Regions from separate parts of the Rhodoferax sp. LS1P39 genome, predicted to be linked through region 1. Evidence: predicted binding sites of a transcription regulator. Region 1 holds the regulator's gene; each other region holds the start of a gene.
What was found. The regulator FNR, encoded in region 1, switches genes on or off when oxygen is low (the NO sensors DNR and NnrR bind a similar motif). The targets are predictions, from matches to a motif close to TTGATNNNNATCAA.

Region 1 (3,257 bases):
GGATTCTGCTGTCGCTGTGGACCGGCTTTACCTTTGTGTCGTACTTCACCCCCACCCAGGAGCTGCTGCAGGAGTCGCTGGACCTGAGCTTTGGCTCGTGGGAGGTGTTTTGGGGCCTGTTTTACAGCGCCGCCACCTATGGCAACGCGGGCTTCATGCGCGAGCAGGTGTGCAAGTACATGTGCCCCTATGCCCGCTTCCAGAGCGCCATGTTCGACAAGGACACGCTCATCGTCAGCTACGACACGGGCCGGGGCGAGCCGCGCGGTGCCCGCTCCCGCAAGGCCAATAATGATGCATTGGCGGTGCTGGGCCTGGGCTCGTGCGTGGACTGCACCCTGTGCGTGCAGGTCTGCCCCACCGGCATCGACATCCGCCAGGGCCTGCAGTACGAATGCATCAACTGCGCCGCCTGTGTGGACGTGTGCGATGGCGTGATGGACAAAATGGGCTACGCCCGGGGCCTGATCCGCTTTGCCACCCAGAACGGCATGGCCGGGGGCTGGAACGCCCGCCAGATCCTGCGCCGGGTGCTGCGGCCCCGGGTGCTGATCTACACCGCGCTGCTGTGGACCATTGCGGCCGCGCTGCTGGCCACGCTGCTGCTGCGCACCCCGCTGAAGGTGGACGTGGTGCGCGACCGCGCCGCCTTGTCGCGCATCGTGGGCGGGGGCCAGCTGGAAAACGTCTACCGGCTGCAGGTGATGAACGCTACCGAGCTGCCCCAGCGCTACACCTTGTCGGCCCACGGGCTGGCCGGGCTGGTGGTGGCATCGGAGACCGAGGTGGAGGTGGGTGCCGTGGCGTCGCGCTGGGTGGCGGTGCGCCTGCACATCCCCTACGGCTCGGCCACGCCCGGCTCGCACCCGGTGGTGTTCGACATCGCCAGTGCCGACGGCAAGCACCGCATATCCGAAAAATCCACGTTCATCGTGCCCCGATAAGGAGAGAAGCCATGTCTGACAACACCCCTAAACCCTGGTGGAAATACGGCCATGTCTGGCTGGTGATCTCCGGCCCGCTGGTGGTGGTGGTGGCCGGGGTGGTCACCGCCTGGATCGCATTCACCCAGCAAGACCCGGTGCTGGCCCAGGACTACTACCGCCAGGGCTTGAACATCAACCAGACCCTGGCCACCCAGGGCTCGCTGGCCCCCGCCATCCAGGGGCGCAACCACGCCGCCACGCCGCCTGGCGCGGTGCGGCCCAAATAAGCGGAGCACGCAATGGCACCCCCGCGTTGGATCAGTGTGTTGTGGCCGGCTTTTTTAGGCGCCTGCCTGCTGGAGGGCCTGGTGTTTGCCGTGGTCGACCCGAACAGCCTGCAATGGCAGGGGCAGTCGCTGGAATGGTCGCGGCAAGGCGTGTACAGCCTGGCCTTTTTTACCTTCTGGGCGGTGGCAGCGGCGATCAGCAGCCTGACCCTGCTGGTCAGTCAGCCGGTGAACAATGTGCCTACTGGCAGGTCTGCAGATTGACGATGCGCTTGAGCGCGTCGGTGTCCAGGATGCGGATGTGGCGCTGCTTGACTTCGACAATGCCGTCCTCGGAGAACTTCGAGAACGTGCGGCTCACTGTTTCCAGCTTCAGGCCCAGGTAGCTGCCGATTTCTTCGCGCGTCATGCGCAGCACCAGCTCCAGCGGCGAGAAGCCGCGTGCGTGCAGGCGCTGCACCAGGTTCAGCAAAAAGGCCGCCAGCCGCTCCTCGGCCCGCATGCTGCCCAGCAGCAGCATCACGCCGTGCTCGCGCACGATTTCGCGGCTCATGATCTTGTGCACATGGCGCTGCAGGGCGTTGACCTCGCGCGACAGCTCTTCGATGCGCTCAAACGGCATCTCGCACACCTCGGCATCCTCCAGCGCCACTGCATCGCAGGTGTGCTGGTCGTTGACGATGCCGTCCAAGCCGATGATCTCGCCCGCCATCTGGAAGCCGGTGACCTGGTCGCGCCCGTCCTCGGTGGTGACCGAGGTCTTGAAAAACCCGGTGCGGATGGCATACAGCGCGGTAAATGTCTCGCCGTTGCGGAACAGCGTAGCCCCGCGTTTGACCTTGCGGCGCACGGCCACCAGGCCGTCGATGCGGTCCAGCTCGTCCTGGTTCAGGCCGAGCGGCATGCACAGCTCACGCAGATTGCAGTTCGAGCAGGCGACTTTGATGGCGATAGGTGTCATGCACGTAGTATGGACTTTTTGTGTGGCCTTATTCTCAACACATCGATCTGCAGGGGTGTTGATCCAGGTCAAGGGAGGCCCGGACCCTTCGCGGCACATTGCAGGGATGCAACAAAAGCGCTCGCCATGACCCATGTATTACCCCGCGTCCCCACCGAACTTCTGCAGCGTTTTGACGTGCCGGGGCCGCGCTACACCTCCTACCCCACCGCCGACCGCTTCGTGGAAGCCTTCACCGGCGAGGACTACGCCCGCGCCCTGCGCCTGCGCCGCAACACCGCCACCGCCCTGCCGCTGTCGCTGTACGTACACATCCCGTTTTGCGAGTCGCTGTGCTACTACTGCGCCTGCAACAAGATCATCACCAAGCGCCACGCGCGCGGCGCGGCCTACCTGCAGTACCTGGAGCGCGAGATGCTCTTGCACACCGCCCAGCTGGGCACGGGCCGGGCGGTCAGCCAGCTGCACCTGGGTGGCGGCAGCCCCACGTTTTTGAGCGATGCCGAGCTGGCCCAGCTCATGGCCCTGTTGCGCCGCCACTTCAGCCTGGCCCCCGGCGGTGAATACGCCATCGAGGTCGATCCGCGCACCGTGGATGCGACCCGGCTAGCCGCCCTGGCCGCCCTGGGCTTCAACCGCCTGAGCTTTGGCGTGCAGGACTTCGATGCCGACGTACAAAAGGCCGTGCACCGCGTGCAACCCGCGCAGCAGGTGTTCGACCTGGTGGCCGAAGCCCGCCGCCTAGGCTTTGAGTCCATCAACACCGACCTGATCTACGGCCTGCCGCGCCAAACGCCCACCTCGTTCGCCCACACGCTGGAACAGATCGTGGCGCTGCGCCCCGACCGCATCGCGCTGTACGCTTACGCCCATTTGCCCGAGCGCTTCAAGCCCCAGCGCCGCATCCTGAACGCCGAGCTGCCCACCGGTGCGGCCAAGCTGGCCATGCTGTCGCAGGCGCTGGACGCACTCATGGGCGCGGGCTACGTCTACGTGGGCATGGACCATTTCGCCCTGCCCAACGACGCGCTGGCCGTGGCCAAGCGCCAGGGGCGGCTGCACCGCAATTTCCAGGGTTACAGC
Region 2 (3,257 bases), on a different contig from region 1:
GGTGGGCAAGCGCCAGGCCGAAGAGCAACGCCGCATGGCACTGGAAAAAGCCCTGGCCATTCCGCTGGCGGCAGGCCGGGTCACGCTGAACAATGGCCGCATCGGCATCAGCGGCAATGTGCTGTTCCCGGTCAATTCCGACCAATTGCGCCCTGAAGGGCAGCAGCTGCTGAAAAGCCTGGTGCCCGCGCTGCAGTTGGTCCTGGGTGAACGCGACGACATGCTGATGGTCAGCGGCTTTACCGACGACAAACCCATTGGGGACGGCAACCAGCGGTTTGCCGACAACCTGGAGCTATCGGCCCAGCGCGCCCTCAAGGTGACCCGTGGTTTGATCGATGCAGGCATGCCCTCGTCCAAGGTGTTTGCTGCGGCTTTCGGTGCCGAGCAGCCGGTGGCCTCCAACACCAGCGAAGAGGGCCGCGCGCTAAACCGGCGCGTGGAAATGGCCCCGGTGCCCCGGTCTGCCAAGCCATGAGCGAAGCGGGAGCGTCGCCGTCGCTACAGTCGCTGCGCAGCGCCGATGCCCAGCGCTTCGATCCCGCACGCTTCCATTACCTGGAAGTGCTATCGCGCCGCGCATCCTCGGCCACGGGCGCGCTACAGCCCATTTTGCAGGCCAAGCTGGCCACGGCACTGGCCGACTACAGCCTGCGCTTGGGGCAGGCGCAGGGCTTGCGCCGACCCGTTTCAAACCGCGGCGCTGGGCCGCTGGCGGAACTGAACCACTACATCCGCCGCACCACGCAGCCAAGCCACCACCACGGGCCCCGGCCAGAGCTGAAAAGCGTGCGCGGTTTCCGGGAGGTATGGTCCAAAATCGCCGCCATCGACCACATGGACCAGGCCATGGTGCGCGGCCCCGAAAACGCTGGCCCGCTGAACCCCCACATGCTGGTACTGCGCTCCCTGGCGCTGATGCGCCAGCTCTCGCCCGACTACCTGCAGCGTTTTCTGTCGCACGTGGACTCGCTGCTGTGGCTGGACCAGGAAAACCAGAAACACACACCGCCAGAGGCCAAGCCAGTGCGTCGAAGTCGGCCCAAGAAATAGGTGCGGCTCGCGGCTCAAGTTCCGCGCCTCAATTGCTATTAAATATGGAGCTACTCGTGCTTATGGAATAAGCACAGGCAGCTCTTTTCATTCAAATCCAGAAAACCACGCCATCCCTTGAGACATATCAAGGATTGCAGCTCGGCATCGGCCACAGAATGGGGCTTCATCCACCCACTTTGCGCAAAGGCTCCCCATGCTGAAACACATTTTGTTGGCTACTGACGGATCGACAGCGTCTGACCATGCCGCCACCCTGGCCGTGGATTTGGCCCGCAGTATCGGTGCCAAATTGACGGCGTTGTACGCGGTAGACCCCTACCCCTATCTCGGCATGGGCATGGGCGAAATCAACACCCTGGGGCTCAGCTATTACAAGCAGGCTGCGCAAGAAGAGGCCACAACAGCCCATGCCAAGGTCGCCGCGCTGTGCCAGCAAGGTAGCCCGGTGGTCTTCAACCCCGTGGTGCTGGAGGAGCGCGATGTGGTCAGCGCCATTGTGGAATACGCCCAGACCGAAAAGGCCGACCTGATCGTCATCGGCTCCCATGGCCGCACCGGCGTGGCCCGCATGGTGCTGGGCAGCATCGCCACCAAGATCCTGGCCGAGTCCACACTGCCGGTGCTGGTTGCCCGCTAATTAAGCTTCGCCTAAGCCCCGCATGGGCATACTCGCCCCATGCGCTTGCTGTTGGTAGAAGACGACCCCATGATCGGTGAAACCGTGCTCGACGTGCTGCGCGCCGAGCACTTCGCCGTGGACTGGGTCAAAGACGGCGTGATGGCCGACACCGCCTTGCGCAGCGCGCCCTACGACCTGGTGCTGCTCGACCTGGGCCTGCCCCGGCGCGACGGGCTGGACGTACTCAAAGCCCTGCGCCAGCGCAAAGACAGCACCCCGGTGCTGGTGGTCACCGCCCGCGACGCGGTGGCCGACCGCATTGCCGGGCTAGATGCCGGGGCCGACGACTACGTGCTCAAGCCCTACGATATCGACGAACTGCTGGCCCGCATCCGCGCCCTGACCCGGCGCAGCGCAGGCCGCGCCGACCCGGTGCTGGAGGTGCACGGCCTGCGCCTGAACCCCGCCACCTTTGAGGCCACCCGCGACGGCCAGCCCGTCACCCTCTCAAAACGCGAATGGGCCGTGTTGGAGGCGCTGATGGCCCGCCCCGGCGTGGTGTTTTCGCGTGCCCAGCTGGAAGAAAAGCTCTACAGCTGGAAAGACGACGTGAGCAGCAACGCGGTCGAGGTCTACATCCACGGCCTGCGCAAAAAGCTGGGCGCAGAGCTGATCCAGAACGTGCGTGGCTTGGGCTACGTCATGCCACGATGAACTCGATCCGCCGCCGCCTGCTGGGCTCGGTGATGACCGCCATCGTGGTCGCGGCCCTCTTTCAGGCCGCGTCCGCCTACCGCGGCGCGCTGCAGCAGGCCGATGAAATGTTCGACTACCACCTGCAGCAAATGGCCTTTGCGCTGCGCAATGGCGTGCCCAGCCAAAGCGCCGCAGCACCCGATGATGCTGAATACGAGGTGCAAATCTGGAGCGCCAACGGCGTGCAGCTGTTCCAGTCGCACCGCAACCGCCTGCCACCGCAGGCCGTGCTGGGCTTTTCGGACGTGGAACAGAACGGCACGCGCTACCGCGTCTACTCCATCCAGACCCCGGCGCAAACCATCCAGATCGCCCAGGACCTGAGCGCCCGCCAGGCCCGCGCCCGCGCCCTGGCCGTGCGGGCGATGCTGCCCATGGCAGTGATAGCCCCGCTGCTGATGGCCGCGCTGTGGTGGGCCATACGCCACGCCTTGAAGCCGCTGGAACGTACCCGCCAGCAGGTGGCCGCGCGTGCGGTGGACGACCTGTCGCCCCTGCCCGAAGCCGACCTGCCCGACGAGGTGCGGCCCCTGGTGCGCGAGCTGAACCTGCTGTTTGGCCGCGTGCACACCGCCTTTGCTGCACAAAAGTCGTTTGTGGCCAATGCCGCGCACGAGTTGCGCTCGCCGCTCACCGCCCTCAAGCTGCAGGCCCAGGCGATGGACCGCGCCCCCGACGCACCCACCCGCAGCATCGCCATCGCCCGGCTGCACCAGGGCATAGACCGCGCGGTGCGGCTGATGAACCAGCTGCTGGTGCTGGCCCGGCAAGAATCGGCCAACGACACGCCGCCCGAGCGCATCGCGCTGCACGACCTGGTGCGCCT
Region 3 (3,257 bases), on a different contig from region 1:
CGCAGCGGCATTGCGCCTGCCTGCCTGCAAAAACAGGCGGCAGCCCCCATCTCGCACGACAACTATTTCCACTCGGTGCTGGGGCTGATGGGGGTGCAGACCGGCGTGTACCGCCCTGCCCTGGACATGTACCGCACATGCGCAACGGGGGCCTGAAAAGGCCCCCGCCAGAAGAACCAACCGATCAGACGACCTGGCAGATCTTCAGCATATTGGTGCCGCCGGGGGCACCCATGGGCTCGCCGCAGGTGATGGCGTACACATCGCCGCGCTGCACGATGCCGCGGTTGGTGAGGTGGCGCTCGGCCTGCTCCAGCGCGGTGTCGCGGTCGGTGCTGGCATCCATCAACAGGGGCAGCACGTTGCGGTACAGCGCCATCTTGCGCTGGGTGGCCAGGCGCGGGGTCAGGGCATAGATGGGTACGTGGATGCTGTGGCGGCTCATCCACAGGGCGGTGGAGCCGCTGTCGGTCATGGCCACAATCGCCTTGGCACCCAGGTGCTGCGCGGTGAACAGCGCGCCCATGGCGATGGACTGGTCGATGCGGCTGAAAATTTTGCCCTTGAAGTCGGCTTCCAGTTCGCCGTACTCGGCCTTTTCGGCTTCGCGGCAGATGTTGGCCATTTCCAGCACGGTTTCCAGGGGGAACTTGCCCGCAGCGGTTTCGGCGCTGAGCATCACCGCGTCGGTGCCGTCCAGCACGGCGTTGGCCACGTCGCTGACCTCGGCGCGGGTGGGCACCGGGTTGGTGATCATGCTCTCCATCATCTGGGTGGCAGTAATCACCACCTTGTCGCTGGCGCGGGCCATGCGGATCATGCGTTTTTGCAGGGCGGGCACGGCGGCATTGCCCACCTCGACCGCCAAGTCACCGCGCGCCACCATGATGCCGTCGCTGGCATCCAGGATGGACTGCAGGTGCGGAATGGCTTCGGCGCGCTCGATCTTGGCGATCATGCCGGGCTTGTGGCGGTATTCGGCCGCGGCCACATTGCACAGCTGGCGGGCCATTTCCATGTCGGTAGCGTTCTTGGGGAAGCTCACGGCCACGTAGTCGGCCTGGAAGGACATGGCGGTCTTGATGTCGTCCATGTCCTTGCTGGTCAATGCCGGGGCGGTCAGGCCGCCGCCCTTTTTATTGATGCCCTTGTTGTTGGACAGCTCGCCGCCCAGCTTGACGATGGTGTGCACCGCCTCGCCGTGCACGGCTTCCACGGTCATGACGATCAGGCCGTCGTTGAGTAGCAGCACGTCGCCGGGTTTGACTTCACGCGGCAGTTCCTTGTAGTCCAGGCCCACGCCGTTGATGTCGCCGGGTTCGGTGCGGGCGGCATCCAGCACAAATTTTTGGCCGGGCTCCAGCATGACCTTGCCTTCGGCAAACTTGGACACGCGGATCTTGGGGCCTTGCAGGTCGGCCATGATGGCCACTTCCACACCCGCGCGGCGGGCGGCTTCGCGCACCATCATGGCGCGGTCGATATGGTCTTGTGCCTTGCCGTGGCTGAAGTTCAGCCGCACCACATTGACACCGGCCCGTATCAGTTGCTCCAGAATTTCTGGCGAATTGGACGCAGGACCCAGGGTGGCAACAATTTTGGTGGCGAGGCGGGGCATGACTAAAGTCTCCGTTGTAATTTAGTTTCCATTTTTACACGAAAATAGTTACGAAAAGGTTACAAAACAAGCATGAAAACCCTAGTTGCGCCATTGAAACACAGCCATGGTACAAAGTTACCAGCGTTTACCGCCGTCCATAAGCTTTGATCTACGTCAGTACCTCTGCCGCGCAGCGCGCTTAGCATCGCGGCAACTGATTTGCGTACCCATGCGCGGCCCCCGGCCCCGCTAGGCAATTCACCCACACGAAATGCACGTTCAGCGTGTTTGCCATGTCTTCTTTGATTGAAACCCCCCATTCCGCGCCCACCCCTGTGCCACTGGCTTCCGGCGCACCGCTGCCGCACCGCAAGGTGATCCGTTCCTGGCTGATTCCGCTGTCGCAGCGCACCACACTCAAGGCCTTGCTGTTGCTGGCGCTGGACTATGCGGTGCTGGGCGCGCTGCTCACTGGCACGGTGCTGCTGGCATCGGTGTGGGCCAAGCTGCTGTGCGGGCTGGTGGCGGGATTTGTGATTGGCCGCCTCTTCGTCATCGGCCACGACGGCTGCCACCAGAGCCTGACCCCGCACCGCCGCCTGAACAAATGGCTGGGCCGCATCGCCTTTTTGCCGTCGCTCACCGCCTACAGCCTGTGGGATGTGGGCCACAACGTGGTGCACCACGGCTTTACCAACCTCAAGGGGGTGGACTTTGTCTGGGCCCCGTTGACGCAGCAGGAGTACCAGGCCCTGTCGCCCGTGGGCCGCGTGCTGCAACGCATCTACCGCAGCGGCTGGGGCCCGGGCCTGTACTACATGGTGGAGATCTGGGGCAAGAAGATGATGTTCCCGCCGCAGTCGCAAATGGGCAACACCAACCGCGCCATCTTCACCTGGGACTGCATTCTGGTCAGCGCCTTTGGTCTGCTGTGGATCGCGGCACTGGCGGTGGCCGCCGTGGTCACCGACCAGTCGGTGGCGCTGCTGCTGGTGCTGGGCTTTGCGGTGCCCATCTTCTTCTGGTTCAACATGATGGGCTTTGTGATCTACGGCCACCACACGCACGTCAAGGTGTCGTGGCACGACGACCGGGCGGTGTGGCTGCGGGCCCAGCCGTTTGTGTCGACCACGGTGCACCTGACCTTCCCGCTGCAGATCGGCGCGCTGCTGCACCACATCATGGAGCACACCGCCCACCACGTGGACATGAGCATCCCGCTGTACAAGCTCAAGGCCGCGCAGGCCAAGCTGGAGGAGCTGCTGCCCGGGCGCATCGTGGTGCAGCGCTTCTCGTGGCGCTGGTACTTTGACACCGCGCGCGCCTGCAAGCTGTACGACTTCACGCGCCACTGCTGGACCGACTTCCAGGGCCAGGCCACCAGTACGCCACGCCCACAAAACGCCTGAACCAGGGCATTCTTGATCTGCCGCAAACCGGGCGCGCGCCCGGTTTGATGCGGCGCAAAGTTCCCCAACGCGCGGTCTTCTGTAATCAACGGGTGGGATGTTTCCACAAGCCATTTGAAAGAAGACCATGCAAAAAACCGTATTCGCCGCCGCGCTCTGCGCCCTGTTGTCCACCGCCGCCCTGGCCCAGTCCAGCGCCCCCGGCCCCTGGCTGGTACGCGCCCGCGCCGTGCACCTGGACAGCGCCA

Region 2: a site for FNR is predicted at 1,171-1,184, ahead of AC097O_RS23585 (universal stress protein). Genes of this name have one in related genera too.
Region 3: a site for FNR is predicted at 1,765-1,778, ahead of AC097O_RS16400 (fatty acid desaturase). Genes of this name have one in related genera too.

What each region holds. Positions count from the first base shown of each region.
Region 1 covers NZ_JBWMAV010000013.1:114,273-117,529, forward strand. The annotation lists gene ccoG (cytochrome c oxidase accessory protein CcoG) at 1-944, shown strand, start outside; gene AC097O_RS18760 (FixH family protein) at 956-1,213, shown strand; gene AC097O_RS18765 (hypothetical protein) at 1,226-1,477, shown strand; gene fnr (fumarate/nitrate reduction transcriptional regulator Fnr) at 1,455-2,174, opposite strand; gene hemN (oxygen-independent coproporphyrinogen III oxidase) at 2,301-3,257, shown strand, end outside.
Region 2 covers NZ_JBWMAV010000023.1:19,053-22,309, forward strand. The annotation lists gene AC097O_RS23575 (OmpA family protein) at 1-478, shown strand, start outside; gene AC097O_RS23580 (DUF2894 domain-containing protein) at 475-1,053, shown strand; gene AC097O_RS23585 (universal stress protein) at 1,250-1,693, shown strand; gene AC097O_RS23590 (response regulator) at 1,733-2,389, shown strand; gene AC097O_RS23595 (ATP-binding protein) at 2,386-3,257, shown strand, end outside.
Region 3 covers NZ_JBWMAV010000010.1:132,551-135,807, forward strand. The annotation lists gene AC097O_RS16390 (phosphoethanolamine transferase) at 1-156, shown strand, start outside; gene pyk (pyruvate kinase) at 185-1,618, opposite strand; gene AC097O_RS16400 (fatty acid desaturase) at 1,894-3,009, shown strand; gene AC097O_RS16405 (OmpW/AlkL family protein) at 3,137-3,257, shown strand, end outside.